DNA from 2 places in the Spirillospora sp. NPDC052269 genome. Region 1 is predicted to be linked to the other one. Evidence: riboswitches for the same ligand, from Rfam matches in the RefSeq annotation. Region 1 holds a riboswitch; the other holds the start of a gene.
The links. Region 1 has a riboswitch for S-adenosylmethionine ahead of thrC (threonine synthase). Riboswitches for the same ligand answer to the same signal wherever they lie in the genome.
Positions count from the first base shown of each region.

Region 2: linked by a shared signal. The riboswitch ahead of AB0L06_RS20180 (aminotransferase class V-fold PLP-dependent enzyme) and the one ahead of thrC (threonine synthase) in region 1 are both predicted to bind S-adenosylmethionine.

Region 1 is NZ_JBFAUU010000005.1:481,942-486,145, forward strand. It holds gene AB0L06_RS13675 (sulfotransferase family protein) at 1-206, shown strand, start outside; gene AB0L06_RS13680 (alpha,alpha-trehalose-phosphate synthase (UDP-forming)) at 203-1,633, opposite strand; SAM riboswitch class I at 1,947-2,090, shown strand; gene thrC (threonine synthase) at 2,106-3,350, shown strand; gene AB0L06_RS13690 (MoaD/ThiS family protein) at 3,362-3,643, shown strand; gene AB0L06_RS13695 (nucleotidyltransferase domain-containing protein) at 3,734-4,204, shown strand, end outside.
Region 2 is NZ_JBFAUU010000009.1:24,144-28,347, forward strand. It holds gene AB0L06_RS20170 (transglycosylase domain-containing protein) at 1-1,178, shown strand, start outside; gene AB0L06_RS20175 (DUF8711 family protein) at 1,300-1,689, opposite strand; SAM riboswitch class IV at 1,741-1,857, shown strand; gene AB0L06_RS20180 (aminotransferase class V-fold PLP-dependent enzyme) at 1,960-3,489, shown strand; gene AB0L06_RS20185 (SseB family protein) at 3,706-4,204, shown strand, end outside.

The sequences.
Region 1 (4,204 bases):
GCCTCACCGACCACGGCTACGAGCCGAGCGGCCTGCCCCGGCCGGGGCCCGCGCTGTTCGCGAAGTTCGCCGCGACGGCGACGCACCGCCGGCTGGCGCACGGCAAGGCCGACATGCGGGAACGCTGGCGGCGGCTGCACGAGCCCAACCCAGTCACCTGCCTGCTCGAACCCGCCACCGAGCCTGCGCCGTCGCCGACCGCCTAACCGAGGGCGTCGAGCTGGTCGGCGAACCAGCGGGCGGGCGGGAGCGCGGTCGCGGCGGCGGCGAGTCGGCGGCACCGCTCGCCGCGCTCACCGGACGGCATGAGCAGCGCGTGATGCAGCGCCCCGACGGTCTGCGACACGTCGAACGGATTGACCGTCAGCGCGTCGTCCGCGAGCTCGGCGGCGGCGCCGGCCTCCCGGGACAGCACCAGCGCGCAGCCGTCCGCCGACAGCACCGGCCCCTCCTTGGCGACGAGGTTCATGCCGTCCCGGATCGGGTTCACCAGCAGGACGTCCGCGAGCGTGTAGGCCGCGAGCGAGCGCGGATAGTCGTCGTTGACCTGCACGATCAGCGGATCCCAGGTGGGCGTCGCGAACTCGTCGGAGATCGCCCGCGCCATCGCGTGGACGGCCTCGGTGTACGCGCGGTACTCGGCGAGGTCCGTCCGCGACGGATACGCGAACGCCAGGTGGACGACCCGTCCGTGCCATTCGGGATGCGTCGCGAGCAGCTCGCGGTAGGCGGCCAGGCCGCGCACGATGTTCTTCGAGAGTTCCGTCCGGTCCACGCGGACGATCAGTTTGCGGTCGCCCACCTGCGCGCGCAGTGTCTCCCGGCGTTCGGCCACGTCCGGCTGGGCGGCTCGTGCGCGCAGGGACTCACCGTCCACGCCGAGGCCGTGCACACCGATCTGGGTCGTCCGGCCCGCGTAGGTGACGGATCGGCCGTCCACGCGTGCGCCGGGCAGGATTTCGGCGCAGCATGCGAGGAAGGCGTCCGCCCAACGTCGTGTGAGGAACCCGGCGTGGTCCGCGCCGAGGATGCCGCCGAGGACGGCGACGGCGATGTCGTCCGGCAGCATCCGGAAGTACTCCGGCGGCGCCCACGGCGTGTGCGAGAAGTGCGCGATGCGCAGGTCGGGGCGCCGCTCGCGGAGCATGCCCGGCGCGAGCGACAGGTGGTAGTCCTGCACGACGGCCTTCGCCCCCTCGCCGGACGACTGGGCCACGGCGTCGGCGAACGCCGCGTTGTACGCCTCGTAGGACTGCCAGTCCCGGCGGAACCGCGCGTCGAAATGCGGCGCGACCGGCGTCTCGTACAGCAGGTGGTGGACGAACCAGAGCGTCGAGTTCGCGACCGAGTTGTAGGCGCGCTGGAAGGTCGCGGCGGGGATGTCGAGCATCCGCACCGCCGCGTCGCCGGTGTCGTGCCCCGCCTGGTCGAGCCGTCCGTCCGGGGCCTCGCGCGCGGCCTCCCGGTCGGCGTCGCCGAGCGCCGCGCACACCCACAGCACGTCCGTCTCGGCCGCGACCCCGGCGAGGCCCGACACCAGTCCGCCGCCGCCGCGCCGCGCGGTCAGCCCGCCGCCCTCGCTCCTGGTGAACGACACCGGACCACGGTTGGACGCCACCACGATTCGACTCATGGAGGCAGCGTCTCAGCCGAGGCGCCCGCACATCAAAGGGGCCCGCGTGGTTCATCGGCACAGACCTGTCGCCACCTCCACGGACACCTCCCGGCAGCGTGACAGAAGTCTGTCGGGTGACCAAGGCCACGAGCTGAACGCATCTCAACCGGCGAGATGGCCTTGTCCGCGAACCGGTCACGTCATGTAATCTCGGGCCACGGAGTTCGAAAGAACCCCTCATATAACTTCATATCGCTCATCCAGAGGGGTGCAGGGAGCACAGTGGCCGAACGGGCCGGTCTTCCAGCTCAGCCCTCGCACAACTTCATATCGCTCATCCAGAGGGGTGGAGGGACCGGCCCTACGAAGCCCCGGCAACCACCCGGTCAGAACGCACTCGCGACTCCGCGAGGCCGACCGGGAAGTGGTGCCAACTCCGGCCTGCGACCAAATCGGTGCGCAGGGAAGATGGGGAGAAGGGCCTCGCCTCATGGCGCTCACGTCTGCGATCGATCTCGGACCCGCCACCGCTCTGACCTGCCGCGAATGCGGCCACACCCGTGACCTCGGCCCGCACTACGCGTGCGAGGAGTGTTTCGGGCCGCTGGAGATCTCCTACGACTTCGGCGACGTCACCCGCGCGTCGATCGAGGCGGGACCGCGCAACATCTGGCGGTACAAGGGGCTGCTGCCCGTCCCGTCCCACGTCGAGGAGACGCCCAACACCGAGCCCGGCCTGACCCGGCTCGTCCGGGCCGACCGCCTCGCCGAGACGCTCGGGCTCGCGAGGCTCTGGGTGAAGGACGACAGCGGCAACCCGACCCACTCGTTCAAGGACCGCGTGGTCGCGGTCGCCCTCGCCGCCGCCCGTGAGCTGGGGTTCACCGTGCTGGCCTGCCCGTCCACCGGGAACCTGGCGAACGCGGTCGCGGCGGCCGCCGCCCGCGCGGGGATCCGCAGCGCGGTGTTCGTGCCGTCCGACCTGGAGGCGCAGAAGATCATCACGACGGCCGTGTACGGCGGGACGTTCGTGACCGTGGACGGCAACTACGACGACGTCAACCGGCTCGCCTCGGAGATCGCCGGCGAGCAGGAGGACTGGGCGTTCGTGAACGTCAACGTCCGGCCGTACTACGCCGAGGGGTCCAAGACGCTCGGCTACGAGATCGCCGAGCAGCTCGGCTGGCGGCTGCCGGACCAGATCGTCGTCCCGGTCGCGTCGGGGTCCCAGCTCACCAAGATCGACAAGGCGTTCCAGGAGCTGATCAAGCTCGGCCTGGTCGAGGACAGGCCTTACCGGGTGTTCGGCGCGCAGGCCGCGGGCTGCGACCCGGTCGCGAACGCGTTCAAGCAGGGCTGGGACGTGTTCCGCCCGGTCAAGCCGGACACCATCGCCAAGTCCCTCGCGATCGGCAACCCGGCGGACGGCACCTACGTGCTCGACGTCGCCCGCCGCACCGGCGGCACGGTCGAGGACGTCACCGACGAGCAGGTCGTGGAGGGCATCCGGCTGCTCGCCGCCACCGAGGGCGTCTTCGGTGAGACCGCGGGCGGCGTCACCGTCGGGGTGCTGAAGAAGCTCGCCGAGTCCGGCGTGCTCGACCCGTCCGCCGAGACCGTGATCATCAACTCCGGGGACGGCCTGAAGACCCTGGACGCCGTCGCCCCGTTCGTCGCCCCGACCGCCGACATCGCCCCCACCCTGACCGCGTTCCGCGCGGCCGGGATCGCCTGAGAGGAGCCCTCATGAGCACCGTTTCCGTCCGCATCCCGACCATCCTGCGGACCTACACCGGCGGCGAGTCCGAGGTGGACGCCGAGGGCGTCACCCTGCGCGCCGTGGTCGCCGACCTGGAGTCGTCCTACACCGGCATCTCCGCCCGCATCCTGGACGACAACGGCAGGATCCGCCGCTTCGTCAACGTCTACGTCGGCGACGAGGACGTCCGCTTCGCCGAGGGCCTCGACACCCCGACGCCCGCGGGCACCCAGATCTCCATCATCCCCGCCGTCGCGGGCGGCTGCTGACGGAGCCGGACGTCCGAGAAGCGACACAAAAGCCCTCTTTCCCTGTGGGAGAGGGCTTTTCGTGTTGATTGGGCGGGTAAAGGGATGGTCATGGGGATAGCGGAGGATGTCGCCGGAGTGCTGCGCGCCCATCCGGCCGTGCGGGGGGTGGAACTGGTCGGGTCGCGGGCGCGGGGGACGGCCGTGCGGAGTTCGGACTGGGACTTCGCGGTGGCCGTGGACGACTTCGGGGAGGTGGCCGCCGACCTGCCGGAACTCGTCGCACCGTTCGATCCGGTGGCGGCGCAGTGGGATCCGCTCGGCGAATGCGCGAGCTACCTGCTGGTGTTCGCCGGGCCGGTGAAGGTGGACCTGCTCTTCCGGGACGTCCCGCGGCGTCCGGCCGGGCCATGGCGAGTAGGGCCGGACACGCTGCGCGCGATCGACGCCCACTTCTGGGACTGGATCCTGTGGCTGGTCAACAAGCGTCGGCGTGGCATGGACGACCGGGTGCGCGGCGAGCTGCTGACCATGAGCGGGCACCTGCTGCGTCCGCTCGGCGTGCAGGCCATCCCGCGGTCG
Region 2 (4,204 bases), on a different contig from region 1:
TCCGCACCGCGCTGGTGTCGGTCGACCCGTCCACCGGGCAGGTGCTCGCCTTCTACGGCGGCCGCAACTACCTCGACGAGATGGGCTCGAGCGTCTGGTACGACTGGGCCCAGCCGGGCTCCGGCTTCAAGCCGGTCGTGCTGGCCGCCGCGCTGAAGGCGGGCTACGGCCTCGACACCACCGAGGACGGCTCGTCCCCGCAGACCTTCGCGGGCACGCCCCTGCACAACGACTCCGACGAGCAGTTCGGGAACATCAACCTGGTCACCGCCACCGAGCACTCGGTGAACACCGCCTACGTCAACCTCGGCCAGCAGGTCGGGCTCGACAAGGTGACCAAGATGGCCGAGGCGCTCGGCATCCCGAAGAGCCAGCTCACCGCGAACGGCGCGAACAACGCCCCGTCGCTGCCGCTGGGCCCGATCTCGGTGCACCCGATCGAGATGGCCGGGGTGTACTCGACCTTCGCGGCGGACGGCACGCACCGCACCCCGTACGTCGTCCGCTCGGTCGACGACAACAAGGGCCACTCGGACGAGTTCTCCGAGAAGGGCGACAACGTCTTCAGCGACCAGGTCGCCAAGGACGCCACCTACGCGATGCAGAAGGTCGTCGAGGGCGGCACCGGCCGCGGCGCCCAGCTCGACGACGGACGCGACGTCGCGGGCAAGACCGGCACCACCAACGCCGGCGCCGCGATCTGGTTCAACGGGTTCATCCCGCAGCTCCAGACGACCGTCGCGATGTTCCGCAGCGACGGCAAGCCGCTGGACATCCCGGGCTACGGGTCCTACGGCGGCCAGCTTCCGGCGCAGATCTGGAAGAGCTACATGGGCGACGCGGTCTCGATCAAGAACTTCGCGGCCAAGTCGTTCGACCCGCCGTCCATCGACACCGGCTACGACCAGGGCCCGGTGACCAACCGTCCGACGGACACCCCGACGACCAAGCCGCCGTCCGGCAAGCCGACCAAGCCAGGCGGCCGCCCGACGGGGCCGGGCCAGCCGACCGGCCGTCCGACGCACCGTCCCACCGGCAAGCCGACAGGCGGTCCGAGCAGCCCCAATCCCGGGGGTGGCGGAACCGGAGGCGGCGGCGGAACCGGAGGCGGTGGCGGCGGCAGTGGCGGCGGCGGGGGTGGCGGAACCGGCACCGGCACCAACGACCTGGGCTTCTGACCCGAGGGGTCCCGAGTTCTCTCGGGACCCCTTTCCCATACCCGCCGTTCGTCATGGGCGTCATCCGTTGTGGGCGTTGGCCGCCGTGGGCGTTGGCCGTTGCGGGCGTTGGCCGGTGGGCTCAGTCGCAGGCGGTGCCCAGTGCGCCGGGGGCGGCGGCGAGGGTCGCGTTGAGTTGTTCGACGTCGCCCGCCGCGACCGTTCCGGCGGCGGCGCGGAGCTTGGCCGCCTGGTCCTTGAGCGCGTTCTTGAGCTTGTCGTCGGACGCCTTGTCCGCCAGCCCCGACAGGTTCGCGGCGAGCTGCTCGGTCGGCTGCCGCCATTGGGCGGCGTCCGCCGCCGACACCGCGTGCACACCGCCGATGTACTTCTCGTAGGCCGTTTTCGCGTCTCCGCAGGTGGCGGCCGAATTACCGCCGCCGACCGATCCGCCGCAGCCGGCCAGCAGCGCCGCCGCGCCCGCCGCCAGCGCTCCCCCGGCCGCCAGTCTCGTGATCACCCCGTGCGTCATCCGTGCCCTCCGACTTGATCCACATCCCGTCCCTCCTATACTTTCGCACCAGGTCATGAGCGCCAGCGTCAAGCCCCGGCTAGCTGGCCGGCAACCCTTCGTCCGCGATGGGGTGCCCCGGGTGAGGACCGGGCCGGGCGTGGTATCGCGCCCCGGCAAGCGCGGATCCCGTCGTTCCAGGGCCTGGCCCTCGGGATCCCTGATCCCGAGGAGTGCCCACGTATGTCCGCGACTGCCCTCGCTACCCCTTTTGTCGGTTCCACTCCCTCCGTGATCGGGACGGACGCGCCCGTCCCGCTGGACGACGGGCGCGCCGTCCCCTACGCCAACCTCGACTACGCCGCGAGCGCGCCGTGTCTTTCGGCGGTGCGGGAGGCGATCTCCGAGGCACTGCCGTACTACAGCAGCGTGCACCGGGGCGCGGGCTACGCGTCCCAGGTCACGACGGCCGCGTATGAGAAGGCGCGCGAGACGGTCCGGGGCTTCCTCGGCGCGCGGCAGCGCTCGTCGGTCGTGTTCACGCGCAACACCACGGACGCGATGAACCTGCTCGCGCACTGCGTCCCGTCCGGGACGACGGTCGTGGTGTTCGAGACCGAGCACCACGCGACGCTGCTGCCGTGGCGGCGGGCCGTCCGGCTGCCCGCGCCGGCCTCGCCCACCGAGGCCGTCGCCGCGGCCGGCCGGGCGCTCGCCGCCTCCCCCGCCGGACCGCGCCTGCTGGTGGTCACCGCCGCGTCCAACGTGACCGGCGAGGTGTGGCCGCTCGCGGAGCTCGCCGCGGTCGCGCGGACGCACGGCGCGCGCATCGCGGTGGACGCGGCGCAGCTCGTCCCGCACCGCCCGCTGGACATGACCGCGCTCGGCCTCGACTACGTCGCGTTCTCCGGGCACAAGCTGTACGCGCCGTTCGGCGCGGGCGTCCTCGCCGGACGGTCCGACTGGCTGCGCGCCGCCGGGCCGTACCTCAAGGGCGGCGGGGCCAGCGCGTCCGTCGACGAGCACGGGAACCGCGCGCACTGGCACGCCGACCCCGAGGCGCGGCACGAGGCGGGCACCCCGAACGTCCTCGGCGTCCTCGCGCTCGCCGCCGCGTGCGAGACCCTCGCCGCGACCGGCTGGACACCGCTCGTCGAGCACGAGGCGCGGCTCCTCGCACGGCTGCGCACCGGATTGGCGCGGATCCCGGGTGTGCGCGAACTCACGCTCTGGGGGGACCGGTCACCGCGCGTCGGCATCGTGTCGTTCGTCGTGGACGGCTGGGACGCGCGCGAACTGGCGGTCGCCCTTTCGGGACGGTTCGGGATCGGCGTCCGAGACGGAAAGTTCTGCGCACACCCCTTCGTCCAACACCTCCTCGACACGTCCAACGCGTCCAACGCAGTCAGCGCGGCCAGGGCGGGCGGCGCGTCCAGCGGAGGCAACGCGGGCAGCGCGTCCAACGTGGGCGGCGCAGGCAGCGCGTCCAGCGCAGGCAGCGCAGGCGGCGCGTCCAACGTGGGCGGAGCGTCCAGCGCGGGCGGAGCGGGCAGCGCGGGCGGAGCGGGCAGCGCGGGCGGAGCGGGCAGCGCGGGCGGAGCGGGCAGCGCGGGCGGCGCGGGCAGCGCGGGCGGCGCGTCCAACGCGGGTGGAGCGTCCGGTGCGGGTGGTGGGAGCTGTGCGGGCGGGCCGAGCTCGGCGGTCCGGGCGAGTTTCGGGATCGGGACCACCGAGGCGCATGTGGACCGGCTCGTCGAGGCGGTCGCCGTCCTCGCCCGCGGGGGTGCCGAAGTCGGCACCGCGCAATTGCCCCGGGGTTAGATCTCCATTACTCCGGTGGGCCCGGAGGCCGGTGGCCTTCGGCGGATGGCGCGGGATTGTCACCGTCCCGCGCCATACTGTCCCGAGGGTCGTCCGCGGACCGGTCGAGTGGGCGCTTTAGCTCTGTTCGCCCATGTAGCGTAAGCAGGTCCGTAAGGTGCCCAGCGGGCCCGCCTCCCGGCGTCGGGGTCCGGGAGGAGGAAGGTCCGGGGCGGGATGAAACAGGGGGTGGCGACCGTGGCGGACGGCTGGCAACCCACGTCGGAGCTCGAGCGCCGACTGGGGGACGCGGTACGGAACGGGGACCAGGAAGGGTACTTCCGGCTGCTGGCGGAGAGTGAACTCGTCGTCCCCGTCCCACCCGAGATGACCGACGACGTCCTCGCCGGCCGGCGGCAGCCGACCTGGCCCACGCAGGACGAGGACGACCGCACGTTCGTGCTCGTCTACACCTCGCCCACCGCGATGCGCGCCTGCCTCGGCCCGTCCTACCGGCACTACATCCGGGCGCCCTTCACCGTCCTCGCCGAGACCTGGCCGGACAACAACTGGTGGCTCGCGGTGGACGTCCCGTCCCACACCGTCCGGGACGTCTCGCTCCCGATCGAGGGCCGCCTGCCCGCCTGGTTCATACTGCGCCTCGCGCAGGGCGACCAGCGTCCGCCGCTCGCCGGCCACCACCAGCCCGACCCGTCCGCGCTGTCCGGCCCGGCCG